Regions from separate parts of the Paracoccus actinidiae genome, predicted to be linked through region 2. Evidence: riboswitches for the same ligand, from Rfam matches in the RefSeq annotation. Region 2 holds a riboswitch; the other holds the start of a gene.
The links. A riboswitch is a leader RNA that binds a small molecule or an ion and turns the genes downstream of it on or off. The one in region 2 is predicted to bind thiamine pyrophosphate.

Region 1: linked by a shared signal. The riboswitch ahead of Q5701_RS02495 (thiamine ABC transporter substrate-binding protein) and the one ahead of Q5701_RS18810 (YkoF family thiamine/hydroxymethylpyrimidine-binding protein) in region 2 are both predicted to bind thiamine pyrophosphate.

Annotation. Positions count from the first base shown of each region.
Region 1 covers NZ_CP132956.1:495,442-510,250, forward strand. The annotation lists gene rbfA (30S ribosome-binding factor RbfA) at 1-291, shown strand, start outside; gene Q5701_RS02475 (phosphodiester glycosidase family protein) at 281-1,036, shown strand; gene truB (tRNA pseudouridine(55) synthase TruB) at 1,089-1,982, shown strand; gene Q5701_RS02485 (thiamine ABC transporter ATP-binding protein) at 1,979-2,671, opposite strand; gene Q5701_RS02490 (thiamine/thiamine pyrophosphate ABC transporter permease ThiP) at 2,664-4,211, opposite strand; gene Q5701_RS02495 (thiamine ABC transporter substrate-binding protein) at 4,187-5,167, opposite strand; TPP riboswitch at 5,199-5,295, opposite strand; gene mutS (DNA mismatch repair protein MutS) at 5,355-7,991, shown strand; gene aroC (chorismate synthase) at 7,988-9,103, shown strand; gene Q5701_RS02510 (substrate-binding domain-containing protein) at 9,229-10,257, shown strand; gene pstC (phosphate ABC transporter permease subunit PstC) at 10,321-11,526, shown strand; gene pstA (phosphate ABC transporter permease PstA) at 11,523-12,881, shown strand; gene pstB (phosphate ABC transporter ATP-binding protein PstB) at 12,901-13,701, shown strand; gene phoU (phosphate signaling complex protein PhoU) at 13,723-14,448, shown strand; gene phoB (phosphate regulon transcriptional regulator PhoB) at 14,451-14,809, shown strand, end outside.
Region 2 covers NZ_CP132956.1:3,781,342-3,796,150, reverse strand. The annotation lists gene Q5701_RS18830 (CAP domain-containing protein) at 1-483, shown strand, start outside; gene Q5701_RS18825 (ABC transporter substrate-binding protein) at 1,048-2,172, opposite strand; gene Q5701_RS18820 (ABC transporter ATP-binding protein) at 2,169-2,909, opposite strand; gene Q5701_RS18815 (ABC transporter permease) at 2,902-3,654, opposite strand; gene Q5701_RS18810 (YkoF family thiamine/hydroxymethylpyrimidine-binding protein) at 3,671-4,282, opposite strand; TPP riboswitch at 4,273-4,380, opposite strand; gene Q5701_RS18805 (MYG1 family protein) at 4,905-5,708, opposite strand; gene Q5701_RS22955 (hypothetical protein) at 5,669-6,070, opposite strand; gene Q5701_RS18800 (hypothetical protein) at 6,627-6,788, shown strand; gene Q5701_RS18795 (histidine phosphatase family protein) at 7,049-7,813, shown strand; gene Q5701_RS18790 (NAD(P)H-hydrate dehydratase) at 7,810-8,685, shown strand; gene Q5701_RS18785 (hypothetical protein) at 8,954-9,121, opposite strand; gene Q5701_RS18780 (amidase) at 9,126-10,484, opposite strand; gene Q5701_RS18775 (TRAP transporter large permease) at 10,468-11,892, opposite strand; gene Q5701_RS18770 (TRAP transporter small permease subunit) at 11,937-12,521, opposite strand; gene Q5701_RS18765 (TRAP transporter substrate-binding protein) at 12,586-13,722, opposite strand; gene Q5701_RS18760 (Rossmann-fold NAD(P)-binding domain-containing protein) at 13,950-14,240, shown strand; gene Q5701_RS18755 (NAD(P)-dependent oxidoreductase) at 14,274-14,809, shown strand, end outside.

The sequences.
Region 1 (14,809 bases), 1.3 Mb from region 2:
CATTCGATCACCGTGGGCGAGGTTCGGATGTCCACCGACCTGAAGGTCGCGACCGCCTTTGTCCTGCCCCTGGGCGGGCAGGGGGCCGAGGACGCCCTGGCCGCGCTGCGTCGCAATACGCCCGAATTGCGGCATCTGGTCGCCAAGGCGATGACGCTGAAATACGCGCCTCAACTGAAGTTCCACCTGGACGAGACCTTTGACCGGATGGACGACACCCGCCGCCTGTTCGCCGACGAACGCGTCCGCCGCGACGTGGAAGCCGTGGACAAGGATGGCGATGAGGATTGACCTGCGGCCCCTGGGCGTGGCGTTCGGGATGCTGCTTGCCTGGGCGATCCCGGCGGCGGCGGATGGCTGCGGGCGCATGACCCATGACGGCCAGGGCTATGTCGTCTGCGAGGTGTCGGCCGACCGGGAACCCGCGCTGCGGCTGTGGCAGGACGATGCCAAGGGCAAGCCGCTGCGCAACTTCAACAATGTCCGCGCGACCTTGGGCCAGGGCGAAAGCCTGGCCTTCGCGATGAACGCGGGAATGTATCACGCCGATTATCGCCCTGTGGGCCTGTTGGTCATCGACGGGGTGGAATTGCAACCCATCGTCACGGGCGCCAGCCGCGACAATTTCGGGATGCTGCCCAATGGCGTCTTCTGCACTGGCGGCGCGCGTCCCTTCCAGGTGATCGAAAGCCGCGCCTTTGCCGATGCGCGCCCCGACTGCCGCCTTGCCACGCAATCCGGGCCGATGCTGGTCATCGACGGCGACCTGCATCCGCGCTTTCTGGTTGATTCGGACAGCCGCCATGTCAGGAACGGCGTGGGCGTCTCGCCCGACGGCCAGACGGCCTGGTTCGCGATTTCCGACCGGGCGGTGACCTTCCACGAATTCGGGCGGCTGTTCCGCGACGGCCTGGGCGTGCGCGACGCGCTGTATTTCGACGGATCCATCAGCCGGCTTTACGCACCGGGGGTCAACCGAGCGGATTTCGGGCGTTCGCTGGGACCGATCATTGGGCTGGTGGACAGCGCCGGTTGACCTTGCGCCAGTGGCTGGCTATGCCGCCGCCTTCCGTTTGCAAGGGGATCCCATGGCACGCAAGAAGGGCCGCGACATCAATGGCTGGCTGATCGTGGACAAGCCCGCGGGCGTCGGCTCGACGGCGGTGGTGGCCAAGGTCCGCTGGGCACTGGATGCGAAAAAGGCAGGCCATGCCGGCACGCTGGATCCCGACGCGACCGGCGTCCTGGCCGTGGCCCTGGGCGAGGCGACCAAGACCGTCGCGGCCGTGACGGACGCGCTGAAATGCTATGACTTCACGGTCAACTGGGGGGTCGAGACCGCGACCGACGATGCCTCGGGCGAGGTTGTCCGCAGGTCCGATTCCCGCCCGGACCGCGCCGCGATCGAGGCTGCGCTGCCCGCCTTTACCGGCAATATCATGCAGGTTCCCCCGGCCTTTTCCGCCGTCAAGGTCGATGGCGAGCGTGCCTATGACCTGGCGCGCGAGGGCGAGGATCTGGATCTGGCCGCGCGTCCCCTGTGGGTCCAAAGCCTGACGCTGCTGGATTGCGATACCGACACCGCGCGGCTGGAGATGATCTGCGGCAAGGGCGGCTATGTGCGGTCCATCGCGCGCGACCTGGGCCGGGCGCTGGGCTGCCTGGGCCATGTGGCGCATCTGCGCCGCACCTGGTCGGGGCCGTTCGAGGCCAGCGAGGGCGTTGCCTTCGACAAGATCGACCGAAGCGCGCAGGACTGGCTGGACAGCCAGCTTCTGCCTTTGGAAATCGCGCTGGGCGACCTGCCCATGCTGCGCGCCACGCCCGAAGGGGCGGTCCGCATCCGCAACGGCAATCCGGGCCAGGTGACGGGATCGGCGGAATGGGGCGATCTGGTCTGGGTCGCGGATGCCAAGGGGCCGGTCTGCATCGGGCGGTATCAAGGCGGGCTGGTGCAGCCCGAACGGGTCTTCAACCTTTAGCCCAGATAGGCACGCAGCCCCGGCGGCGGGTTGTCCAGCAGCGGCCCGGTCGGCACCGGCGGATGAGCCATGCCGCCATCGACCAGGATCGTCTGCGGCGCGAAGCTGCGGGCATCGCCGGGATCATGCGTGACCATCAGGACCGTGGCCTCGGTTTCATCGGCGATCCGCGCCAGCAGGGCCAGCATTTCCCCTTTCAAGGCGGGTCCAAGCGCCGCGAAGGGTTCGTCCAGCAGCAGCACGGGACGCGCGCGCAGCAGCACGCGGGCCAAGGCCACGCGCCCTTGCTGGCCGCCCGACAGGTTGGCGGGGCGGCGCGTCTCCATCCCCTCCAACCCGACTTCGGCCAGCACCTGCGCCACGCGGGCGCGCTGCGGATCGGACAAGCGCAGGTCCGGGCGCAGGCCAAGGCCCACGTTCTGCGCGACCGTCAGATGCGGAAACAGGTTCTGGTCCTGGAACAGCGTCGATACCGGGCGCCGACCGGGCGAAAGGGTGGTGATGTCCTGCCCCTCCACGCGGATCCTTCCCCGATCCGGGGCCAGGAATCCCCCCACCAGCGACAGCAGCGTGGATTTGCCCGACCCGGATGGACCGATCACCGCGATCCGCGCGCCCTTGGGTATCGACAGATCGGCGGACAGGGCAAAGCTGCCGCGCGTGACGTGGACGGCGTCGAATTCAAGCAAGGCGGCCCCCCCGGTCGAAGATCCAGAACAGGCCGAAGCTGATCGCCATCAGCAGCACCGCGCAGGCCGAGGCGTCCGCCATGCGATAGGAGTTCATCAACTGATACATCTGCAATGGCAGCGTTGGCCGGTCGCCCGCGAACAATGTGATCACACCCAGATCCCCCATGGCAAGTGCCGCCGCCAGCCCGCCCGCGAAGCCCAGCGGCCGGGCCAAGCGCGGCAAGGTTAGGTAGCGCAGCCGTGCAAGCCCCCCCATCTCCAGCGAATCGGCCAGCCGTCCATAATCCCTCTGCAAAGTCCGCGCGGCCGGGATCAGCGCCCGCAATCCGAAGGGCAGGGCCATGATCGCGTTGACCCCCACGGTCAGCGGCAAGGCCAGCGATTGGGGGTCAACCCATGGGCGCAGCAGGATGAACAGCCCCGTTCCCAGCACCAGGGGCGAGGCGATCAGCGGCAGCATCCCCGCGGTTTCCGCCCACCGCATCCGCCCGCGCGCCAGCGACAAGGCCAGCATCAGCGTCAGGATCAAGGCCAAGGTGGCCGAAATCAGCGCCATGACCATGGATCGCAGCGCAGCCTCCCAAACCTCGGGCGGCAGGGCGGGGATCGTCGGCAAACCGCGCGCCGTCACCGCGCCCATGGGCCAGATCAGGAATCCTGCTGCGGCTGTGATCACAAGGGCATCGCTGATCCGGCGCCAGCCGCCAGGCGCTGCGGGCATATGCGCGGCATCAAGCCCCGCCCCGAAGGCTGCAGGAATCGCAATCCACCATGCCAGCATCATCGCGCAGACGCAGATGCCGATCTGAATCAGCCCCAGGCTGGCCGCCCGGCCCAGGTCGAAGTCGAAGCGGAAGGCCTGATAGATCGCCAGTTCCACCGTGGTCGCGCGCGGCCCGCCGCCCAGGGCCAGCGCCACCGTGAAGCTGGTCAGGCAGACCAGGAACACCGCCAGCCAGACCCCCGGCAGCACCGCCCGCAGCATCGGCCGTTCCAGATGCCGCGCCACGTCGCGGGGGCCGAAGCCCAGCGATGCGGCCAGCCGGAAGCGTTCGGCCGGGATTGCCTGCCAGCCTTGCAGGATCAGCCGCACGGACAAGGGCAGGTTGAAGAACACGTGCGCCAGGATCACGCCCTGCCAGCCATAGATGCTGACCTCGGGCAATCCGGCAATCCGCAAGGCATCGTTGATCGCGCCGTTGCGGCCAAAGACCGAAATCAACCCCATGATCGCCACGATCACCGGCAGGATGAAGGGCGCGCCCAACAGCGTGACCAGGGCCGACCGTCCGGGAAAGCGCCGCCGGGCCAGGGCGCGGGCCACAGGAATTGCCAGCGCGGACGACAGGGCGGCGGACAAGGCCGCCTGCCACAGCGTGAACCAGACCGCCTGCCAGTCCCAGGGGCCAAGCCCGGACAGTCCCTGCGCCTGCCACATGACTGCGGCAAGCGTCCCCCCGATCAGCAGGGCCAGTCCGGTTGCGGCGACCGCTCCCCCGGCCTCGGCCCGCGTCAGCCGGAAAATGCCCGCAGCCATTCGTCTAGCGCGGGCTGACGCAGTGCCTCGGCCTCGTCCTCGGAATAGAACAGGGTCTTTTCGGGGCGCGGCAGGTCGCGCATGACCTGCGGCCAGTCATCCTGGGGCAGCTTGGCGGGCAGCGACCAGTTGGCCAGCGGGATCACCGTCTGGAACTCGGGCGTCAGGATCCAGTCCATGAAGGCTTGCGCCAGTTCCGGCTGGTCGGTGGTGCGAAGCTGGGCTGCGACCTCGGTCATGAAGTAGTGGCCTTCGGGGAAGATGGCGGCCTTCTTGGTCGTGTCGTCCTCCTCGGCGATGTGATAGGCGGGCGAGGTGGTATAGGACAGGACCATGTCGGCCTCGCCCTCGGTGAACATCCCATAAGATTCCGACCAGCCCTTGGTCACGGTCAGCACCTTGGGCGCCAGCTTGGCCCAGGCGTCGGGCGCCTGGTCGCCATAAACCGATTTCACCCACAAAAGCAGCGCCAGCCCTGACACGGACGACCGCGGATCCTGGATCACGATCTTCAGGTCGTCGGGAGCCTCCAGCAATTCGGCGAAACTGGCGGGCGGGTTCTGCAACCGGGTTTCGTCATAGACAAAGGCGGTCTCACCCCAGTTGTAGGGCAGGAAAATCTCATCCGTCCATTCGATGGGCAGCGACAGATCGCCCGTGTCCTGCCCATGCGGCGCGAAAAGGCCGGATGCACGGGCGCGGGCGGTCACGTCGGTGTTCAGGCCGAAGACGATGTCGGCCTCGGTCCGCTCGCCCTCCATCAGCACGCGGGACAACTCGTCCCCGGTGACAAAGCGCAGGTCGCAGTTGCAAAAGGCCTCGAACCCTTCCTCGATCTTCGGGCCGGGGCCCCATTCGCTGGTGATGGATTCGCCCGCATAGACGGTCAGGACGGGCTTGTCCTGCGCCATGGCCGGGGTCGCCGCCAGCAGAACAAGCATCAGGGGCAGTTTCATCGCTGTCTCCTTTCCAAAAGGGTTCCGAAAGAAAGGACAGCGTCACCTTCCCTCCGCCGGTGTTAGCCGGATCAGGTTCAACGGGTCCGCTTTCGCGTCTCAGCCACATGGCCCCCCGAGGTAGGCCCGAATGTAGGGATTTCGCGCGCCCGCGCAAGCGGCTAGAACAGCGGCCATGACGAAGGACATGACCGATCAGCCCACCCCGATGATGGCGCAGTACCTGGCGATCCGGGACGCCAATCCCGGTGCGCTGCTGTTCTATCGCATGGGCGATTTCTACGAGATGTTCTTCGACGACGCGGTGGCCGCCGCAAGCGCCCTGGATATCGCGCTGACGAAACGCGGCACCCATGCGGGGGAACCCATCCCGATGTGCGGCGTGCCGGTCCATGCGGCCGAGGGCTATCTGCTGACGCTGATCCGCAAGGGCTTCCGCGTGGCGATTGCCGAGCAGATGGAGGATCCGGCCGAGGCCAGGAAGCGGGGGTCGAAATCGGTTGTGGCCCGCGACGTGGTGCGGCTGGTGACGCCCGGCACCCTGACCGAGGAATCGCTGCTGGAAGCGCGGCGCCACAACTATCTGGCCGCCTTCGCCCAGGTGCGGGAGGATTGCGCGCTGGCTTGGGTGGATATTTCCACCGGCGCCTTCCAGGTGATGGACTGCCCGCTGCCGCGCCTGGCGCCCGAACTCGCGCGTCTGGCGCCGCGCGAATTGCTGGCCTGCGACGGATCGGGCCTGGACGATCTGGCGGCTGATGCCGGTGCGGCGCTGACCGACCTGCACGCGTCCGCCTTTGACAGCGCGGCGGGGCAGCGGCGGTTGTGCGCGCTGTATGGCGTGGAGACGCTGGACGGGTTTGGGTCCTTCACCCGTGCCGAACTGGCGGCCATGGGGGCCATCGTCGATTACCTGGACCTGACGCAGAAGGGAAAGCTGCCCCTGCTGCGCCCGCCGGTTCGCGAACGCGCAGGCGGGGCGATGGGGATCGACGGGGCGACCCGGCGCAACCTGGAACTGACGCAGGCGCTGTCCGGTGGACGCGAGGGGTCGCTGCTGTCGGCCATCGACCGGACGGTGACGGCTGCGGGCGCCCGTTTGCTGGAACGTCGCATCGGCGCGCCATCGCGCGATCTGGCGCTGATCCATGCGCGGCATGACGCGGTGGCGATGCTGGTCGATGATCCCCGCCTGACGGGCGATCTGCGAACGGCGCTGGCCCGTGTGCCCGACATGGACCGGGCGCTGTCGCGGCTGGCGCTGGACCGGGGCGGGCCGCGCGATCTGGCCGCGATCCGGGCGGGCTTGACGCAGGGCGCGGCCATCGCGGTGCGGCTGCCCGCCGAGGCGGCGCCGGTGCTGGCGGATGCCGCGCGCGACCTGACTGGGCACGACGACCTGATCGGTCTGCTGGACGATGCGCTTGTGGCCGAACCGCCGCTGCTGGCCCGCGACGGCGGCTTTGTGGCGGCCGGTTACGACGCCGATCTGGACCAGACCCGCCGTCTGCGCGACGAAGGCCGGGGGGTGATCGCCGGGATGCAGGCGGAATACGCGGCGCTTGCCGGGGTGCAGAGCCTCAAGATCAAGCACAACAACGTGCTGGGCTATTTCATCGAGACGACGACGACCCATGCCGAACGCATGATGGCCCCGCCGCTGAACGCGACCTTCATCCACCGCCAGACCACCGCCAACCAGATCCGCTTCACCACCGTCGATCTGTCGGAACTGGAAACGCGGATCCTCAACGCCCGCGACCGCGCGCTGGAGATCGAGCGGGGCATCTTCGACCGGCTGCGGGCGGCGGTGCTGGACCGCGCGGCCCCCATCGGCCAGGCGGCCCGCGCTTTGGCCGAGATCGACCTGTCAGCCGCCTTCGCCGACATCGCCACGGGCGAAGGCTGGACGCGGCCCATGGTCGATGAAAGCCGCGCCTTCGTGATCGAAGGGGGACGCCACCCGGTCGTGGAACGCGCCCTGAAGCGCAAGGCGGAAAGCTTTGTCGCCAATGACTGCGCGCTGACCGAAGGCGACACCCCCGCGATCTGGCTGCTGACCGGGCCGAACATGGCGGGCAAGTCCACCTTTCTGCGCCAGAATGCGCTGATCTCCGTGCTGGCCCAGGCTGGTGCCTTCGTGCCCGCCCGCAGCGCGCATATCGGCCTTGTCAGCCAGCTTTTCAGCCGCGTGGGCGCCGCCGACGACCTGGCGCGGGGCCGGTCCACCTTCATGGTCGAAATGGTGGAAACCGCCGCGATCCTGAACCAGGCCGATGACCGGGCGCTGGTGATCCTGGACGAGATCGGGCGCGGCACCGCGACCTGGGACGGGCTGTCCATCGCCTGGGCGGTGATGGAGCATCTGCACGAAACGAACCGCTGCCGCGCGCTCTTCGCCACCCATTACCACGAGATGACGGCGCTTTCCGCCAAGCTGGACGGCGTGGAAAATGCCACCGTTGCGGTGCGCGAATGGGAAGGCGAGGTGATCTTCCTCCACGAGGTTCGCAAGGGCGCCGCCGACCGCAGCTATGGCGTGCAGGTCGCGCGTCTGGCGGGGCTGCCCGCATCCGTCGTGGACCGTGCCCGCGCCGTGCTGGACGCGCTGGAATCGGGCGAACGCGAGGGCGCAGCCCGCCCCGCCGCCCTGATCGACGACCTGCCGCTGTTCCGCGCCGTGCCGCCTGCGCCGCCGCCTGCCAAGGCCAAATCCAGTCTGTTGGATACGCGGATGAAGGACATCCATCCCGACGCCCTGACCCCGCGCGAGGCGCTGGATCTGATCTACGAACTCAAGTCCCTGACCGGAGATTCTGCATGAGCTATAACACCTTTGGCCGCGAATTCCGGTTCACCACCTGGGGCGAAAGCCACGGTCCCGCCCTTGGCGCCACCGTCGATGGCGTGCCCCCCGGCATGGCCCTGGACGAGGGTTGGATCCAGCAGTTCCTGGACCGCCGCCGCCCCGGCACCTCGAAGCACACCACCCAGCGGCGCGAACCCGACCAGGTCCGCATCATGTCCGGCGTCTTCGAGGGCCGCACCACCGGCACCGCGATCCAGCTGATGATCGAGAACACCGACCAGCGGTCCAAGGATTACGGGGAAATCGCGCAGGCCTTCCGCCCCGGACATGCCGATATCACCTATCACCTGAAATACGGCCACCGCGATTATCGCGGGGGGGGCCGGTCCAGCGCCCGCGAAACGGCGGCGCGGGTCGCGGCGGGGGGCGTCGCGCAGGCGGTGCTGCGCGAGTTGCTGCCCGATCTGCGGATCACTGGATACATGGTGCAGATGGGAACGCTGCACCTGGACCGTGCGAAATTCGACGCGAATGCGATCAACGACAACCCGTTCTTCCTGCCTGATGCGACTGCGGTGGACCAGTGGTCCGATTATCTGGACACCATCCGCAAGGACCAGAACAGCGTCGGCGCCGCCATCGAGGTTTTGGTCGAGGGCTGCCCGCCGGGCCTTGGCGCGCCGGTCTATGCGAAGCTGGACACCGACCTTGCCGCCGCGATGATGTCGATCAACGCCGTCAAGGGCGTCGAGATCGGCGAGGGGATGGGTGCCGCCGCCCTGACCGGAACCGACAATGCCGACGAGATCCGCATGGGCAATGACGGGCCGATCTATCTTTCGAACCACGCGGGCGGCATCCTGGGCGGCATCAGCACCGGCCAGCCGATCGTGCTGCGCTTTTCGGTCAAGCCGACCAGTTCCATCACCACGCCGCGCCGCACCATCGACCGCCACGGCAAGGAAATCGACCTGATCACCAAGGGCCGCCACGATCCCTGCGTGGGGATTCGCGCGGTTCCCGTGGCCGAGGCGATGGCGGCTTGCGTCATCCTGGACCACCTGCTGATGGACCGGGCGCAGACGGGGGGCCAGCGAGGCCGGATCGGCGAATTGCCGCAAAACTGACGCAAAACTTTCAAAAATCCGGTGCCTGTCATAAAAGGGTCATGCTTCTTTCGCACAAGCGTCACCACGGGCGCTTAGGTCACGCACAGGCCCAGCCTTGGGCGTGAAGAAAACAGGAGAGATCCATGTCCACCGTGAAATTCACCGTCTCGGCCCTTGCCGTGATCGCCGCCTCGGCCACAGCCGCGGCCGCCCGCGACCAGATCCAGGTCTCGGGGTCGTCCACCGTGCTTCCCTATTCCACCATCGTGGCCGAAGTCTTCGGCGAGAACATGGACTTTCCCGTTCCGGTCGTCGAATCCGGCGGCACGGGCAGCGGGTTGCAGAAATTCTGCGAGGGCGTGGGCGCCAACACCATCGACATCGCCAATGCCAGCCGTCCCATTCGTGACGCCGAACGCGAAACCTGCACCACCAATGGCGTGACCGACATCATGGAAGTCCGCATCGGCTATGACGGGATCGTCTTCGCCAGCGCCGCCAATGGCCCGGATTTCGCCTATACTCCTGCCGACTGGTTCAACGCCCTGTCCGCCAAGGTGGTTCGTGACGGCCAGGTCGTGGACAACACGGCCGCCAACTGGAACGAGGTGAACCCGGATCTGCCCGCGCAGGAAATCCTGGCCTTCGTCCCCGGCACCAAGCACGGCACCCGCGAGGTCTTCGAGGAAAAGGTGATCCTGGCAGGCTGCGAGGAATCGGGCGCCATGGAAGCCTTTGTCGCATCCGGCATGGACGAGGACGCGGCCGAGGAAGCCTGCACCACGCTGCGCACCGATGGCCGCGCGGTCGATATCGACGGCGACTACACCGAAACGCTGGCGCGCATCGAGTCCTCGCCCAACGGCATCGGCGTGTTCGGCCTGTCCTTTTATGAAAACAACACCGACAAGCTGAAGGTCGGCACCATCGGTGGTGTCACTCCGTCCACCGAGACCATCGCCTCGGGCGAATATCCGGTGTCGCGCCCGCTGTTCTTCTATGCGAAGGCCGCGCATATAGGCGAAATTCAGGGCCTCAAGGAATTCCTGGAATTCTTCGTGTCCGATGAGATCGCCGGTCCCGACGGCCCGCTGGCCCAATACGGGCTGGTGTCGGATCCCGAACTGGCAGCGACCCAGCAAGCCGTCGCCAACGGGACGGTGATGCAATAACGCCAAGCGGGCGGCCCGGAAAAACCGCGCCGCCCGCCGCTTTCTCGTAAAGGATTGCCCCGAATGCCGCTGTCATGGGCGTTGTTTGCAAGTTTCCTGCTGGCCGCTGCCGGTTACATCGTCGGCCGCAGCCGCGCCTTTGCGACTGCGGGACCGGACGTGCGCAAGCTGCACAGCCGCCCCATCTATCACGGCACCAGCGTCGCGCTGGCCGCGTTGCTGCCCGCCGTGGCGGTGCTGGGCCTTGCGTCCGTCCTGCGCCTGACGGGTGTGGTGACGCCCGAATCCGGGCTGGTTGCGGGGGCCATCGCCCTGATCGCCGCCGTGCTGGGACTGGGCGTGGGCGTGATGCGGATCGGCCAGGAATACCAGGCCCGCAACGTGGTCGAGCGGATGGTCCTGGGCCTTCTGATGCTGTGTTCGCTGATCGCCATCGTGACCACCGCCGGGATCGTGCTGTCCCTGGTCTTCGAGACCGGGCATTTCTTCCAGCTTTACGACTGGAAGGCCTTTTTCTTCGGCACCGAATGGACGCCGCGCTTCCAGGGCAATTCTCGTCTGGGGATAGTGCCATTGCTGTGGGGCACGATGTATGTATCGGCCATCGCGCTTCTGGTGGCGGTCCCCATCGGACTGTTCGCCGCCGTCTATATGTCGGAATACGCGTCGCGCCGGGTGCGCGGCTTCGTGAAACCGGCCATCGAGGTTCTGGCCGGGATTCCCACCATCGTCTATGGCCTGTTCGCGCTGATCACCGTCGGCCCCCTGCTGCGCGATTACTTTGCGCAACCGCTGGGCCTGGGCAATTCCGGCACCTCGGTCCTGACGGCCGGACTGGTGATGGGGATCATGCTGATCCCCTTCGTCAGTTCGCTGTCCGACGACATCATCAACGCCGTGCCGCAATCCCTGCGCGACGGGGCGCTTGGGCTGGGATCGACGCCTTCGGAAACCGTGCGCCAGGTGGTGCTGCCCGCAGCCCTTCCGGGCATCGTGGGCGCGGTCCTGCTGGCCGCCAGCCGCGCCATCGGTGAAACCATGATCGTGGTCCTGGGCGCGGGCGCCGCAGCCCAGATGAGCCTGAACCCGCTAGAGGCGATGACCACCATCACCGTCAAGATCGTCAGCCAGCTGACCGGCGACAGCGACTTCAATTCGCCGGAAACGCTGGTGGCTTTCGCCCTGGGGCTGACGCTGTTCGTCATCACCCTGGCCCTGAACGTCGTCGCGCTGATCATCGTGCGCAAATACCGCGAGCAATACGAATGACCGATATGCCGCTGTCCCAGCCCGTCGCCGTGCCCGACCGCAAGTCCGCCTCGTTGCTGCAACAGGATGCGCGCACCAAGGCCCGCAATGCCGCCGAGAAGCGCTTTCGCCTGTATGGCGTCGCTGCCATCGCCATTTCCATGATCGCGCTTGTGGTGCTGCTGGCCACGATCCTGACCGGCGGCGCGGGCGCGTTCCGCCAAACCTATCTGAGCATCCCCGTGACGCTTGACGCTGCCGTCCTGGACCCCAAGGGCAACCGCGATCCGGCGGAAATGGCCAAGGTGCTGACGCTGTCCTATGGCAAGGTTCTGGACGCCGCGGTCGAGGCCACGGTCGCGCGCCACGGCATCCAGATCGAGGGACTGTCTGACAAGGACATCGACGGCCTGATTTCCAAGGAAGCCTCGGCCCAGGTGCGCAACCGCGTTCTGGCCGAACCCGACCTGATCGGCCAGACAGCCGAATTCGACGTGCTGACGGGGGGCCGCATCGACGGTTTCTTCAAGGGCCGCGTGACCATGGAAAGCGCGGCACGCGACAGCAACACCTCGCCCCAGCAGTTGCAACTGGCGCAGGAACTGGCCGACCGGGGCGAGATCGTGACCCGCTTCAACTGGAACTTCCTGAGGCTTGCCGACGCATCCGACCAACGCCCCGAGGCGGCTGGCGTGGGCGCGGCAATCGTGGGGTCGTTCTACATGATGCTGGTGGTGCTGGTCTTGGCCGTGCCCATCGGCATAGCGGCCAGCATCTATCTGGAAGAATTCGCCCCCAAGAACCGCATCACCGACATCATCGAGGTCAACATCTCGAACCTGGCGGCGGTGCCGTCGATCGTCTTCGGGATCCTGGGGCTGGCGGCCTTCATCAACTTTGCGGGCCTGCCGCAATCGGCGCCCATCGTGGGCGGGCTGGTGCTGACGCTGATGACGTTGCCGCGCATCATCATCCCGACGCGCGCCGCGCTGAAGGCTGTGCCGCCCTCGATCCGCGATGCGGCCCTGGGGGTGGGCGCGTCCAAGATGCAATCGGTGTTCCACCATGTCCTGCCCCTGGCCACGCCCGGCATCCTGACCGGCATGATCCTGGGCCTGGCCCAAGCCCTGGGGGAAACCGCGCCGCTGCTGCTGATCGGCATGGTGGCATTCATCCGCGACATCCCCGGCGGTCTTCCCCAGGGGTTGTTCGACCCGGCATCCGCCCTGCCGGTGCAGGTCTATAACTGGACGCAGCGGTCGGACCCGGCCTTTATCGAACGGGCATCCGGGGCGATCATCGTGCTGCTGGTCTTTTTGCTGTGCATGAACGTGCTGGCCATCTGGTTGCGCCGCAAGTTCGAACGCCGTTGGTAAACGGCCCCGAGGAGCCAATATGTACGATACGAGCCACCGCTTGGAGAACGCCGTGACCCCCAAGGACATCAAGATCCAGGCCCGCCAGGTGCAGGTCTTTTATGGCGACAAGCAGGCGCTGAAGGATGTCGATGTGGACATCCTGGACAAGACCGTGACCGCCTTCATCGGCCCGTCGGGCTGCGGCAAGTCCACCTTCCTGCGCTGCATCAACCGCATGAACGACACCATCCCCATCGCCCGGGTCGAGGGCGAGATCCTGCTGGACGGCGAGGATGTGTATGACCGCCGCGTCGATCCGGTGCAGTTGCGCGCCAAGGTCGGCATGGTCTTCCAGAAGCCGAACCCCTTCCCCAAGTCGATCTATGACAACGTGGCCTATGGTCCCCGCATCCACGGGCTTGCCCGCAACCGTGCGGAACTGGACGATGTCGTGGAAAAGGCCCTGCGCGGCGCCGCCTTGTGGAACGAGGTCAAGGACCGCCTGTCCGAACCCGGCACCGGCCTGTCGGGCGGCCAGCAGCAGCGGCTGTGCATCGCCCGGGCGGTCGCCACATCGCCCGAGGTTCTGCTGATGGACGAACCCTGCAGCGCGCTGGATCCGATCGCCACCGCCCAGGTCGAGGAACTGATCGAGGAATTGCGCACCCGATTCTCGGTCGTGATCGTGACCCATTCCATGCAGCAGGCCGCGCGCGTCAGCCAGAAGACGGCCTTTTTCCACCTGGGCAACCTGGTCGAATATGGCGACACCGACGACATCTTCACCAAGCCGCAGGACAGCCGAACCGAGGCCTATATCTCGGGCCGGATCGGCTGAGGCAACAGAAGGGCAGGACACATGAACCGCGAAAAGCATATCTCGTCGGCCTTCGACCGCGACCTGGAAACGATCCAGGCCCTTGCCGTCAAGATGGGCGGCATGGTCGAGGCCGCCATCAGCGACGCCGCCACGGCGCTGGAAACCAGCGACGTGGAACTGGCCGAACAGGTTCGCCGCCGCGACAAGGCCATCGACGCCCTGGAGGTGCAGTTGAACGAGGATGCCGCCCGGCTGATCGCCCTGCGCGCGCCCACGGCCACCGACCTGCGCATGGTTCTGGCGGTGATGAAGATCGCCCATTCGCTGGAACGGGTGGGCGATTACGCCAAGAACATGGCCAAGCGCACCCATGTCCTGTCGCAGATGTCGCCCATCGACGGGGCGGGCCTGGCCCTGCGCCGGATGAGCACCGCGGTGGGCAGGATGGTCCAGGACGCGCTTGACAGCTATATCCGCCGCGACGCCGGGCTGGCCGAGGACGTGCGCCAGCGCGACCTGGAAGTGGACCAGATGTACAACGCGCTGTTCCGCGAGTTCCTGACCCACATGATGGAAGACCCGCGCAACATCACCGCCTGCATGCACCTGCATTTCATCGCCAAGAACGTCGAACGCATGGGCGATCTGGCGACTGCCATCGCCGAACAGGTGATCTATCTGGTCACGGGCGAGTTGCCTGACGACAGCCGTCCCAAGGACAACAGCGTGCCGGGCATGGTTTCGGACCAGCCGGCAGGGGGCTGACCATGACGCGGCAAGCCCCTTGCGTTCTGGTGGTCGAGGACGAAGGCGCGCAGCGCGAAGTCCTGCAATACAACCTGGAGGCCGAGGGTTTCGCGGTCGTGGTCGCCGACAACGGCGAGGACGCGCTGCTGCTGGTCCAGGAAGAACAGCCAGACCTGATGGTTCTGGACTGGATGCTGCCCAAGGTGTCGGGCATCGAGGTCTGCCGCCAGGTCAAGGCCGATCCCGCGACGCGCGGCATCCCGATCATCATGCTGTCCGCGCGCAGCGAGGAGACCGACCGGGTGCGCGGCCTGGAAACAGGGGCCGACGATTATGTCGTGAAGCCCTATTCCGTGGTGGAACTGATGGCCCGGCTGCG
Region 2 (14,809 bases):
GCCGCTTGCACACCATCCCCTTCGGCGGAAAGTGCGGATGCCCATGCCGTCCAGGCCTCCGCCCCCGGCAAGGCACAATGCTTCAGCCCCAATGCGGCCGAGCAGTTGGCTGGTGTGCAGGCGACGAATGCCGTGCGGTCCCGGGCCGGTTTGTCAGCGGTGCAAGCCAATGCCACCTTGGCACGTGCCGCCGCAGCCCATGCCTGCGATATGGCAAAACGGGGGCGGATGACCCATAAGGGAAGCTCCACCTCGGGACCAGGGCCGCGCGTAAAGAGCCTTGGCTATGCACCACGCGTGACTGCGGAAAATATCGCGGCCGGACCCTATGACGCAGGACAAGCCCTGGCGGCTTGGAACGCGTCCAGTGGACACTTGCAGAACATCCTTATTCCTCCGCTGCGCGACTACGGCATTGGAAGCGCAATCGGGTCGGACGGAAGGACGGTCTATTGGGCTGCCGTCTATGCGGCGCCGCGTTGAGCCTGGGCTTTGCCCGACACGCATCGCAGGCTTTCGCCTGCACAAAAGAACATCTTTCTCGCCGGTCGCCAAAGAAGTACCTTTCATGCTCTGTGAAAGGTCAGTCTCATGTTCCGTTTTGCTCTTTGCGCCGTCGTTCTTCTTGCTGCCTGTGCGCAGGATCCCGACCCTTGCGCCACGGGTTGCATCAGCACCTTCGTGGAGTGGGAGGAAGGTTTCGGCCCTTCGGCCGCACAATAGCGCTATCCGTGCCTTTCTGATCACCGGGCGTGCGGCAGTGTATTCGATAAACGCGCTTGGTTGCATCCGGCAGGTTTCCTGCACGGGTTCTTGGGGTCTTATGCAAGGACGGATTCCCTGGTCCCCCATGCTAACGCGCAGCCAACCCGCATCCTGAGCCTTGTTGTCCAACAAGCGATTGTCGCAGCCATGGCCGCGCCGACGCGTGAAATTTCTGGTGAAGATGTTGCCAGGGGTCAGCGGGCAAACTGGACCTTGCAATGCCCATATGCGGCTGGTGTCTCTTGCCATCGAACCCATGCCGTTTGACATGGATGATGCCGTTCAGACCATTGCAGCCGTCGTATCAGGGCCTTGATGGTTTTTGTAAGAAGACCTGAATGTGCCGCCCTGGAGGGAGTTCAGCCAGAAACATGGTAGATCTTCATTTGATACAGGCACCAGACGCTGCTGCCGTCCGTCACGACCCCTGCCCTCTCCAGCCCTGTCGAACCAGGTCGAGACGTCACCTGGCCAATCCAAGGCATTGCCGCCCACATCCCTGAGAACGCCGCTGTCGAACAGGAATTTTGCCATGGCGGAAAAGCGGACCGGATCAATGCTGCCAACAGGCGTGTCGCCATCGCGAAGGTAACCGCCTTCGGCAATCGCCTTCATCGAGCCCTGGACCAGGCCCGGGTTCGGGAAGTCCCCGGCGGCGATCAGAATCTGCGCGGCTTCATCAGGGTGATCGGCGGCCCATTCATAGCCCGCCAGTGTCGCCCGCATGAAGCGCCCGGCCAGGTCTGGGTCTTGGGCAAGGGTTTCCGCGCGCATTCCGATATAACCGGTCTGCTGGTCGGGAATGCCGTAGTCGGAATAGGCGAATGAAGATTGCTTGCGGCCCAAAAGCGTGCTGTTGACGCCTTCCCATGTCGCGACCTCCAACGTGAAGTCCACCGCGCCCGAGGCCAGGGCCTCATAGGCGCCCGTGCCCAGGATCACGGTGTCCCAGACCGGCTCGCCGCCGTCATTGCGGATCATCGTGCCGATCAGTGCCCCTTCCCAGGCGCTGCCAAAGCCGGCATAGGTCTTGCCTGACAGATCCGCAGGCCGGGTGATGTCCGCGTTGTCGCTATTATAGACCAGCCGCCCCGGATCATGCTGCATCGTGGCCCACAGGGCCACCAGATCTGCCCCGCCTGCCCGCGCCGACATGAAACCAAGCGAGGTCATGTAGGCAAAATCCGCAGCCCCCCCTGCCAGCAGTGCCGCCGAATTCGTGTCGGAATAGGGCAGCAACTCGACCTCCAGCCCTTTGGCGGCGTAAAGCCCCTGGTCGCGGGCGACCACCAAGCCGATGTGGTTGGTGTTCAGCATCCAGTCGAGCGCCACGCTTACATGAGTTTCGGCCCACGCGGGCAGCGGGATGGCCAGGCAAAGGCCAAGTACAAAAAGGCGGATGGTCATGAGGTGTTTTCCAACAGAAGGAGTTTCAGGGTGTCGCGCAGGGGGGCGAGGGCCGCCTCGCTTCGCTGTCCAGGGGAAAGCGTCACAGGGATCTCGGCCACGATCCGGCCCGGGTTGGCCGCCATGACCAGGATGCGGTCAGCAAGGCTGGTCGCCTCGTGCAGGTCGTGGGTAACAAGCAGAACACCGCGCGGGCGCTCGGCCAGCCGTTCGAGCAGCCAGTCCTGCATCCGCAGCCGCGTTACCGCATCCAGGGCAGAAAAGGGTTCGTCCAGGAGAACATAGCGGCTGTCCTGCACAACAGTGCGCAGAAAGGCGGCGCGTTGACGCATTCCGCCCGAAAGCTGTGCCGGAAACTGGCCTTCTGTCCCTTCCAGGCCAAAGCTGCGAAACAGCGGCGCGACACGTGCCAGGGCGTCAGGTCGGGACCGCCCCTTCACCTGCAGGCCCAAGGCGGCATTCTCGGCCACCGTCAACCAGGGAAACAACGCATCGCTTTGCGGCTGATAGCCGATCGCCGAACAAGGAAGAGAGACGGGCTGCCCATCCAGCATCGCTTGCCCTTCCGCCCTCAGACCTTGGAGACGGATACCTGCCAGCCACTTCATAACCGAGCTTTTGCCGCAACCGGACGGCCCGATGAGTGCCGTGATCCCCTTGGCGGGCACCATCAGCGACAGGTCGCGAACCAGTGTTGCATTGTCGGTGCCGACGGTCAGGTGGCGCAGGTCAAGCATGGCGCATCTTGGGTCCGCGGGCCGTCAGGCGGTCTCCCAGCCGGATCGCACCCAGCAGCGCAAGCGTCAGCCCGGCGGACACCACAACCGCGGCCAGTACCAGATCGGCCCGGAAGTTGTTCTTGGCAGCAAGGATATAGATACCCAAGCCCCGAGACGCCCCGGCATATTCGGCAAAGATCGTGGCAACGATCGCATAGGTGGCCGAGATCCGCAGCCCGGCAAGGAAGCTTGACCGGGCCGAAGGCAGAACGGCGCGCCGAAAGACCAACCACCGCCCGGCGCCCATCGAGGACAGAACTTCGACAAAAGCGGGGGGCACCTGCCGATAGCCGGACAGCAAGCTCAGCAGCATCGGGAAAAAGGTGACAAGGATCACCAGCAGCACCTTTGGCAACAAGCTGAAGCCGAACCACAGGATCATCAGCGGCGCCAGCGCGATCAGCGGCACGGTCTGGCTTGCCACGAACACCGGCATCAGCCCCTTTTCGGTCCAAGGCAGGAAATGCAGCATGACCGAGGTGGAAAAGGCGAATCCGATCGAGAACGAAATGCCCAAGACCGCAACCGATATTGTGGACAGCGCATGGCCACCGATCTCGACCCGGTTCAGAATCAGCGCCCGGACCACGCCCGAGGGCGCGGGCAGGATCAGCGGAGAGATGTCTGCCAGTCGGCAATAGGCCTCCCACCCCCCCAGCAGGCAGGCAACCACGATCAAAGGCGGCAGGATACGCGGCAACATGGCCGTCCCCCGGGGATCAGTGCCTGCCGGGACTGTTGGCCGAGGCCGTCATGTCGATGGTCACATGCCCCTCGGCCGGGCCAAAGCGCAGGAAGGCTTGGCGCAGCGCCTCGAAGACCGCCCCCGCATCGCCCCGCAGGCGGGTGCAAAAGTTCTTGGACCGCAGGAACGTGCCAGAGTTCTTGAGAAAGTCGATGCAGCCATAAATCTCGTCCATGTGGCGGTCCTGGCCCAGCACATAAAGCGAAAACTGCACGTCGATATCCACGCCAAGGACCGGCGCAGTTCTAACCGCCTCAAGCGCCCCGGCCTGACGTTCCGCCAGGGACAAGCCCTGCGCACGAGTCAGCGTGTCGCATCGGCAGGTCGGGTCGTCAGGTTCTCCGGGGCAGCCACGCGAGAATGTGACGTGCATCGTCACATGCACCGGATCGCGCGCGGCGCGGACGAAAAGGTCGCGCACGGCATCGAACAACGGCTCTGGCCCCCCGACCATTAAGGTGGAAATATCGTCCGTCTCGATCCGGAGCCTGCCGCGATAGGGATCAAGCCCCCTGAGGCTGGACAGGATGACGCCTGCAAAATTGGACGTCATGGGATATAGCGACACTTGCGCGCCAATGAACATGGGTTCCTCGCTCCGCCGGCATTACCCGGATCAGCTAAAAAGGGTTCACGCGACTTGCGTATCTCAGCCCCGAAAATGGAGCACCCCCGTTGATGTCGGCCAGACCATGACAATTGCCGCGGCCGCTGTCAATGCAGTCCGGCACACAGCGGCGACCCTATCGCACCAACCGGCTGCAGGCGCCGTTTGGTGGATCCGGCGTGGTGGCTGGTGCGCATGAGCAGGCCTGCACGTGAACGAGGCCTCTGGTATGGTTGATCGACTAATAAAATGTGGGCTTTTCGAAAAGAGGGTAGTGAAAAGGCGAAGATATCTAATGGGTTACCTTCATTTCTCGGGATGCCTTAGAGATGATCCAAGGAAAAGCGTCCTGATGGACTTTTCGGTGAACAAGGATTGTAATTCGCAATGCCTACAGATTTGCTTGCAGCAGAGGATCGTAAAGGATGAAAGACGTTGGTAGGCTTCCGCCTCCTGTCGCGGGGCTGTGCGGCCCCGTTTCGTTTGCCGTGTGGATGTGTGCTTCGATTTCGCTATCAACTAAAATACTGCACCGCCGCCAGGCCCCTCCCCGCCCTTTTGGTTACTGACGAGATGCTGCCACCTGGGACAAGTGTAGGCTTCAAGCTGTTCCTCGCAGTGCCTCCGCATGTTGAACTGCCAGAGTGGCAAGCTGCAGAGCAGCCTCACGATCTGCGGCCACAGCAATGAAGCGGGCGTTGTGGCAGAAGCGTGCGCCTGGAACGCCAGATGCAGCTTCGAAGGACGCGTCGGTCAGTCCCGCCCAGGCCTCCGGCAGGTCGGCCCGAAGGGCAAAGCCCTCGGGCTCGCGGCGGATGCCGGTCAGGGTCCAGTCTGTTTCTCGGGGATGGACCACGAACAGCAGGTGATCGGCGCCCGCCTTCTCGATGGCAGAGCGGAAGGGCATGCCCATCGGGAGTTCGAGGACCCGGCTTTCTCCGGCGGCGGCGATGGCCTCCATGACGACAGCGTCGGCCCGCAGCTTGGCGGCCTTTCGTGCAACCGCCGCCTCGACAAAGGCACGAGCGATGGTCAACGCGTGGTCGAAGGCCCGATCATCGTCGGCCCGCAGCTTGGCGGCCTTTCGTGCAACCGCCGCCTCGACAAAGGCACGAGCGATGGTCAACGCGTGGTCGAAGGCCCGATCATCGGCACCCGGGCTGCGATCGTCGAAGACGGGTTTGAGGCTTTCCAGCAGGAGCGGCAGGGACAGGTCCGCGAGCAGCCCGCTTGGTGACAGGGCACCATTGTCCACCAAGTCGATGGGCAGGACGAAATCGGCGTCGAACGCTGCATGGATCGTGCCCAGATCCCCATCAGGAACACCGAAGGCCCGCAGATAATCCCTGCCGAAGTGCCCCCAGATCAGGCCGAACGAGCTGTAGGGCTGGCCCTCGCCGCGCAGGGGTGGGCTCTTCTGGTGGTGATCGCGGTCAGCGGCTCCGTCGTCACCTGTCCCTGGGCATGCAGCGCGAGACAGAACCGGCGCAGGTTGGCGCCAAAGCCACCCAGCAGTCCTTCCGGCAAGGGCGCGATGACCCTTTTGCCCTCCGGTGTCAGCCAGCGTTCGCGCCGATAGCGGACAAGCTCGGCCGAGATTACCAGTTCACGAACCAGGATGGCTCGACATCGCTTGAAGCGCGATCCCGAGGGCACATTCACAGACAGAACCTCTTCGCGCGTGACACGATCCTTGTCGCGTTTCGGGCCACGCCGCCGCCGTGGACTGCCACTCTTGCGAACCTCCCGTTCCGTAACCTTGTCCATGCCGGAGGGTTTGAACGGAGGTCGCGGCGGCAGGTTCTTCAGCCGGGCGATCTCACGCGCAGTTCCTGGTTCTCGGCCTGCAGGGCGGTCCGGGCCACCTCGGCTGACGCGAGCTGATCGCCGAGGTGGGTTACCCGGTCCTCGAGCGATTGCAGCCGTCGTGACAGATCACCCACGAGCCGACGCAAACTGTCGGCGCTCAGCGTCTCAAAGGCATCATCCGATGACAGGCCCTACGATCGTGAATCAGACCAAGATCACAAGCGCAACACCTGTGCCCCGTAATCTGCCCCAGTTACACCCAAGCCCACATCACCCGATGGGGCACTATCCCTTTCCTGTTGCGTGGGACAAGCAGTCGCACCGGACGTGCACCAATCGCGTATCGCACGTTCGGTAACTGAGGCGAGCTTGTCCCGAAGGACGGGGAGCGATGCTTCCTGCAAAGAAGGATTTACCGCCCCTTCACGTGCCCTCCGAAAAGACGAAAATTGGTCTGCCCCTGAAAAGTGACCCTCCCTGAAGCAGGCTTTCGAGCCAGATGGAGGACGAAGGAATGCCCCAGAAGAAGCACAATCCGGGAGAGATCGTAGCGAAGCTTCGCCAAGTCGACGTGCTGATCCCCGGCGGCTTCAGCGACATCGGGCAGATGCGCAAACGGATGGACTTTCGCCTGGTCTTGGGGGCTGCCGCTCAGATGTGCCTCCTCGCAAGATGATCAGCAGGCTGGTCGAGGCCATGAGTTCCCTTCGTGGGGGGCACATGGCATGGCACCCAGCCGGCTGACGACTGGAAGCGCCTTCTTGAGGCTATCCTGACGGCGCAGGTCACGCCTTGCAGGTATCCTCCTGGACATTCTGTCGGGCAGCACGCGGGACAGGCGGCGATCCTGACCCGTCGGGCGACTGAACCATTACCCTCGTTTACTCGTTGGCCCACCGTACCATGGGGGAACATCGTGCAAGGGCGGGGGTGACCATGACGCCAAGATGGCCGGAACGGTTGTGGCTGGTGCGCCACGGGCAAAGCGCAGGCAACGTCGCGCGCGACAAGGCGCATGAGGCGGGCCAGCGCCGCATCGATCTGATCGCCCGCGACGTGGACATCCCCCTTTCGGCTCTGGGGCGCGATCAGGCGCTTGCCTTGGGCCGCTGGTTTGCGGAAGGCGAGGAAGGCGCGCGGCCCAATGTCCTGATGTGTTCGCCTTATCTGCGCGCGCGACAGACTGCCGAAATATTCCGGGAAGCCGGCGGTTGCCGGGCCACCCTGGCCCTGCGCCTTGATGAGCGCCTGCGCGAGAAGGAGTTCGGCATCCTTGACGGGCTGACGACCATGGGCGTGCGTGAGGAAGAACCCCAGCAGGCCGAGCTGCGCCTGCTCCTTGGCAAGTTCTACCACCGGCCGCCGGGCGGCGAGAGCTGGTGCGATGTGATTTTCCGCCTGCGCTCGCTGCTTGACACCGTGGGGCTTCACCATGGCGGCTGCCGGGTCATGATCGTGGCCCATCAGGTGGTGGTCCTGTGCCTGCGCTATATCATCGAAGGGCTGACCGAGGAGGAAATCCTGGCGATCGACGCGGAAGGGGACGTGGCGAACTGTTCGATCACGGAATACTGCTTTGCCGAAACCGAGGAAGGGGACGGTGAATTGAAGTTGCTGCGCTACAACGTCATCGCGCCGATGGTGGCCGACAAGACGCCGGTCACGTCCAACCCCGACGCAATCGCAGGCACACGGGGATGAGCGGCGTGCCGATCACGCTGGATGGCGCATGGCTGCGTGATCATCCGCTGCCGGTTCATCATGATGTCGATAAGAATGATCGTGGCCGCGTGGTGCTGGTCGGTGGTTCCGCACGAGTGCCGGGTGGGGTGCGCCTGACCGCCGAGGCGGCGTTTCAATCAGGCGCCGGCAAGGTGCAACTGGCCGTGCCAGATATGCTGGCGATCCCCTTGGGTGTGCTGCTGCCCGAGGCGGGGATGTTCGCCCTGCCCACGGATGGAACCGGCGAAATTGCGGGCACCGGCCCGGTGGAACCACTGCTGGACCATTGCGACTGCCTGGCGATCGGCCCGGCGATGGGATCTGCCGATGCGGCGGGTCAGATCCTTGATGCGATCCTGCCACGCGCCGATGCCTGTAGCGTGATCCTTGACGCGGCTGCAGTGGTTGCCGGCCACGACCGCCTGCCGCTGCTGCGCCGGATGGCGGGCCGCCTGATCCTGACGCCTCATGCCGGAGAGATGGCGGCGCTGACCGGGGAAGACCGGGAGGTGGTGACGAAGGACCGTGCAAAGATGCTTGTGCGGCTGGCGAAGGATTTGGGCGCCGTGGTGGTCCTGAAGGGGCCAACGACCATGCTGGCAAATCCGCAGGGCGACGTTGCGCTTTATGGCGGCGGCGGCGCAGGACTTGCCACCGGCGGTTCCGGAGATGTGCTGACTGGGATCGTCGCGGGGCTGAGCGCGCGGGGTCTTGGAAATTGGGAAGCCGCCTGCTGGGGCGTCTGGCTGCACGGCGAAGCGGGCCGCAGATTGTCCGAGCGTCACGGCCCGATGGGTTTTCTGGCGCGGCAGCTTCCTGCCGAGATACCAAGCTTGATGCGCGGGATCTGATGAAGAGGTCGTTTCCTCTGCAAGCATCGCCAACAACCGCCGTGGTGCGCGCCAGCCTATCGGTCCTGACCGGGTGTGCGGCAAGGGCGCCCTGACCCCTGTCGCCGAATGGCTGCTGGACAACCATCATGTCGGGGACCAGATCTTCCGCCGCCCGTGCCGCCCCTGCAGTTCGAGATCCCCTCCAGCCTGCGGCCGCTGCAATCGGCCGGGGGCGAAAGGGTGCCCTGCGGTTCTTTTCCGGCCATGCCCGCCAGCCAGGTGCTTGTTACCCCCGTCTGTCCGTTGAGCGAAACGTCGTGTAAAGATCCCACGCCGCCAAGGCGACCGTGATCGCGATCACACAAATCAGGTCGATGCGCGGCACGTGGATCACCAGTATGGCCAGGAATGCCATAAGGACGACGAAAGCCAGAATCGCCATAAACAGTTTCATGCCGCTATCCTTCATGCGTCGAGGTTTCAAGATGCGCGGCCAGCCATCGGGCCGTGCGCAGCAGCCTTGCATCGTCGCCCCGACGCCCGACGATCTGGATGCCCATCGGCAGACCGTCTGTCGACTGGAACACCGGAAGCGTGACTGCCGGCATTCCGGTCAGTGTCCAGAGCCCGTTGAAGATCGCGTCACCTGTATCCTCCAGGCCCGCGGGCGCGGGCCCCGGCGCCGCGGGGCACAGGATCGCATCGCAGCGTGCAAAGATCTGCGCCATTCCGGCGTTCAGCACCTTCGGCCAGTCAAGCGCGGCAATATAGTCGCGCGCCAGTACCGCCTTTCCCTCATCCATCGCCGTCTTGAGGACATCGGACATCCGGTCCCGTCCGCGCCGTTCCATGGCGTAATAGCATTTCGACATCTCGGCGACATTGATGCGGCGGCGAATGGCGGCGGCTTCCTCTAGTCCGGGGACCGTCACTTCGAAGCACTGATCGCCCAGAAAGGCGGCGAGTTCCTGCACGGCTACGGTGGTCTGCGGGTCCGCACGATCCCAGCCTGGAGGCTTCAGGAAGGCGAATACTGGCGTCAAGGGCGGTGCGGCCAAGGCGGTGTCCAGCAGGAGCGGCCTGGGCAGGGGTTCGGTGGCGGGGTCGGCAGGATCATGGCCTGCAAGAACCTCGGCCAGCAGGGCGCAGCCGGCGACGCTGCGGGCAAAGACGCCAACGGTGTCCAGCGTCGGAGACTGCATCAGGATGCCGGTCCTGGGGATCATGCCGAAGCTGGGCTTCATCCCGACGATTCCGCAGAAGGCGGCCGGGCGGATCACGGAACCGCCGGTTTGCGTCCCGATTGCCAGCGGCACCATGCCTGCGGCGACGGCCGCAGCCGAACCCTGAGAAGATCCGCCCGGCGTGTGGTCAGGATTGTGCGGGTTGCGGGTCCGGCCCGGATGCAGGAAGGCGCATTCGGTCGTGACCGTCTTGCCCAGGATGATCGCGCCCGCCGCACGCAGCCGCGCGACGATCCAGGCATCCTCGGCCGGAACGCGCCCTGCGTCGATGGGGGTGCCGTTTTCCGTCGGGATGCCCTTCGTGTCGATGACATCCTTCAGCCCGACGGGCAGTCCGTGCAAGGGGCCCAGCGACCGGCCGGACTGGCGCCATTGGTCAAGCCGCTCTGCCTGCGCCAGGGCATGACCCTCGTCGATCCAGGCCCAGGCACCCACCTGGGGTTCCAGCTCCGAAATGCGGGCCAAGCAGGCGCGAACCAGATCCACCGCCCGCAGCGCACCCGAGGCCAGGCGATCACGCATCTCGACTACCTCCAGCCCCAGAACGGCACCCGTCTTATCGCGCGGTGCCATAAACGGCATCCGGCAAGCTGAAGACGATCTGCGGGAAGGTGTACATGATCACCATGGCAATGATGACAAGACCGCAATAAGGCAGCACCCCTGCGAAGATCTCGGTCAGCTTGACGTTGGGTGGCGCTATGCCCTTGAGGTAATAGGCGCTCATGGCCATGGGGGGCGTCAGGAAGCTGGTTTGCAGGTTGAGGGCCACCAGAACCCCGAAGAACAGCGGGTCGATCCCGAACAGCGGCAGCAGGGGCAGGAAGATCGGCACGAAGATGATGATGATTTCAGACCATTCCAGCGGCCAGCCCAGCAGGAAGATGATGATCTGCGCCATGATCAGGAACTGGATCGGCGTCAGATCCAGGCTTTGGACGAATTCCGCGATCACCTGCTCTCCGCCCAGATAGCTGAAGACCGCAGAAAATGTATAGGAGCCCACAAACAGCCAGCAGACCATGGCCGTGGTCCGGACCGTCAGGTAGACGCTTTCGCGAAGCCGGTCAAAGGTCATTGCGCGATAGGTAACGGCCAGAAGGATGCCGCCAAGAGCTCCGATCGAGGCGGCCTCGGTTGGGGTTGCCAGGCCGAACAGGATCGACCCCAGAACCGCCAGGATCAGGATGGCCAATGGAAGGAAGCTGGTTGCCAGCAGCCACAGCAGCTTGCCCAAGGGCATGCTGGGAACCTCTTCCTCGGTCGGTTTGGGGGCCAGGGACGGGTTCAGGATCGCGCGTGTCACGATATAGACGAAGTAAAGTCCGACCAGGACAAGGCCCGGCAGCAGCGCCGCAGCATAGAGGCGCACGATCGAAACACCGGACGACGCGGCATAGACGATCAGCATGATTGAAGGCGGGATCAGGATCCCGAGGGTTCCCCCTGCGCAGATGATGCCTGCCGCGAAGCTGTGGTTATAGCGCATCTTGAGCATCTGCGGGAATGCCAGAAGGCCCATGAGCGTGACAACGGCCCCCACGATCCCCGTGGCAGTCGCAAACAGCGCACAGGTGATCAGCGCCGCGACGCCAAGCGCGCCCGGCAGGTTCCGCGTCGCCACTGCCAACGTGCCGAACAACTTGTCGACGATGTTGGCTCGTTCGACGATATATCCCATGAACAGAAACAAAGGGACGGCGGTCAGGACTTCGTTCGAGATGACAGTATAGGTCTGGTTCACGAACAGGTCGAAGATCCTGTTGTTGTAGAACCCCTCGAGCCAGAGCTGCGTGGATTCCCACAGCCCCGCGTCCTCCTCCAGCCGGTTGAACGATCGCCACATCCGGCTGGGATCGTAATAGGCATAGTAGCCGAACCCGATACCTATGGCCATCAGGGTGAAGGCAATGGGAAAACCCAGGAAGACGCTGAAAATGAAGATGCCAAGCATGAACAAGGCGATCTGAGGATCGGTCACGGGGCTAGCTCCAGCTTCGGGATTGGCAGGGGGACATGCCGGCGTCAGGCCGGGCCGTGGGGGTCGTCTTCGATTGCCTTTTGCATCAGGATCGTCTCAGTTTCCTCGACATCCCAGTCAAGCGGCGGCCAGGTGCCGGTGCGGATGCAGAGGATGCAGCGCATGACCTGCGCGATGCCTTGAAAGAACAGCAGGATCCCGGCCACGACGATCACTGTCTTGAACTGATAGATCGGGATGCCGGCGGGGCTGTTCACCGACACCTCGCCATAGTTCCAGGATCGCGAGGCGTATTTCCACCCGGCAAAGATCAGCGCTAGAATGCCGGGAAAGAAGAACAGGAAATACAGAGCAAGATCGACGCGCGCCTGCGTCCGGTCCGACCACAGGCGATACAGGAAATCGCCCCGGACGTGGCCGCCGCGCGACAGTGTATAGGCACCGCCCATCATGAACAAAGTCCCATACATGATGAAGCTGATGTCCAGGGCCCAGGGTGTCGGGCGATTGAACAAGTAGCGGACCATGACCTCGTAGCTCATCCCGACGGTCATCAGGATGATCAGCCAGGCAAAGGCCTTGCCGAACCAGGCGGAAAGGTTGTCGGCGAACTGGATGTACTTCTGCATTGCGGGGAACTCCCTGGCGGCCGCGTTGCGGAACGGGGCGCGGGCAGATCCCGCGCCCTGCTGGTCACAGCTTCAGTTTGCCGGGGTAGTAGTGTTCGAAGGCAAGTCCCAGGTCCGGCGTGTTCATCAGTTCATAATAGGCGACCTGCTCGGTCCATGCTCGCTGACTGTCCATGACCTTCTTGTTGAAAGGGTCCGCTTCCAGGTCCACGATCAGCTTGTCCCAAGCCTCGAGCTGGGCGGCGAGGATCTCATTTGACGTGCGATGCACGGTTACGCCACCGGCCGCCAGTTCGGCCAGATCCTTGGAATACTCGCGCATCGCCAAGGCAAGGTTCGCGGTTGCGGACGCCTCGACACCGTATTTCAGGATCGCCTGAAGATCCTCGGGCAGGTCGTCCATGAAGTCCCTGTTGAAGATGAATTCAAAGGATTCCGAGGCTTGGTGATAGGACGAGAGATAGTAGTTCTTGGCCACGTCCTGCGCACCGAAGCGGCGGTCGGACGAGGGGTTGTTGAATTCAAAGGCGTCGATCACGCCGCGTTCCATGGCCGGGACGATCTCTCCGCCAGGCAACTGGGCCACGGACATTCCCATGCCCTGCAGAAGGTCTGCCGCAAGCCCCACGGTGCGATATTTCAGGCCTTGCACGTCGGCGACGGTGTTGACCTCGTTCTTGAACCAGCCAAATGGCTGTGCCGGCATGGGCATTCCCATGTAGCCATAGACGTTCAAGCCCAGGATATCCTGAGTCAGTTCGCGATAAAGCTCTGCGCCGCCACCCTGGTAGAACCAGGCAAGCATGGTCGAGGCCGATCCGCCGAACACCGGCCCGGTCCCGAAGAACGAGGCCGCCTTGGACTTGCCATACCAATAGACCGGCACGGTGTGGGCCGCGTCGATGATACCGTCATGCACCGCATCCATCACCTGGAACGCGCCAACCACGGCACCTGCAGGCAACAGGTCGATCGTCAGACGCCCCCCAGACATTTCCTCGACCCGTGTCACGTAATCCTGCGCCATTTCCTGCCAGATGTCGGACGCGGGCCATGATGTCTGCATCTTCATGACGATTGGGGCCTGAGCAAGCACCGGCGGGGCCGCGAGGGCGGTCGCCGCCGCGGCGGTCCCGCCCACGGCGCCAGTGCGCAGGAAAGAACGGCGCGAGAAACGCGCGGATTTGACAGTGTCGGTCATCGGTGTCCTCCCAGACGATGAAGCCGCTTGGCGCGACATATTGTTACCGTCGAGTAAAACGGTGAAATTGCATCGCGCAACTGGACTTTATGGGGATGCCCAAGCTTTGTTGCTTGTATGCGAGGGTGAATCGCGATGGCAGAGGGCTTCGCGGATTCTGCGAAAGGTCTTTGGAACAGCCGGTTGGACGGGCCAGTCCGGTACATTCGGGCTTTGGCCTAACAGCGTTGAAATCCGACGGCGCCACAACAATCGCGGCCTGCCGGAACGCCGACGCGGTGCTGCCATGCTATTCGGAACTGTTCGACTTCGGGGTCATCGGCGCTCTTGGATCCCTGCTGAAGATCATCGCCAATCATTCGGTGGGAACTGACCATGTGGATCTGGCGGCGGCAAGGGCCGCGGGGATCGTCGTCACGAACACGCCCGACGTGCTGTCGGACGCCCCTGCGGAAATCGCAATCCTCTGCGTGGCGGGCGCGGCCCGGCACGGTGCCGAGGGCAATGCCCTGGTGTGATCGGGGCAATGGGATTTCTGGTCACCGGCCTTCATGGTGGGCCGTCAGGTCACCGGCAAACGCTTTGGCGTGCTGGAGATGGCACGCGTAGGCCAGGTGGCGGCCGAACGGGCGCGCGGCTTCGGGATGCGGATCCATTACCACAACCGGCGCCGCCTGCCGTCCGCAGTCGAAAAAGGGGCGGTCCATGACAGCCTGGACGGCCTGCGGTCTGTATCGGACGTCCTCAGCCTGCATCGCCCGGCGTCGCCTCGGAATGACGGCATCATCAACGCCCGCACGCTGGCTCTGCTTCCCGACAGGGTCATCGTCGTGAACACGGCGCGGGGGGCTTTGATCGACGAGGACGCGCTTGTCCGGGCACTGCGGTCCGGCAAGCTTTTCGCGGCAGGTCTGGACGTCTTCCGGACCGAGCCGGGCGGAAACCCGCTTCTGGCCAGCCTGCCCAATGTCTTCCTGCTGCCGCATATCGGTTCGGCAACGGAAGAAACCCGCGACGCGATAGGGTTTAGGGCTTTGGATTGCCTCGACGCCTTCTTGCCGCGCGTGAGCCGTCAGACCGCATGGCC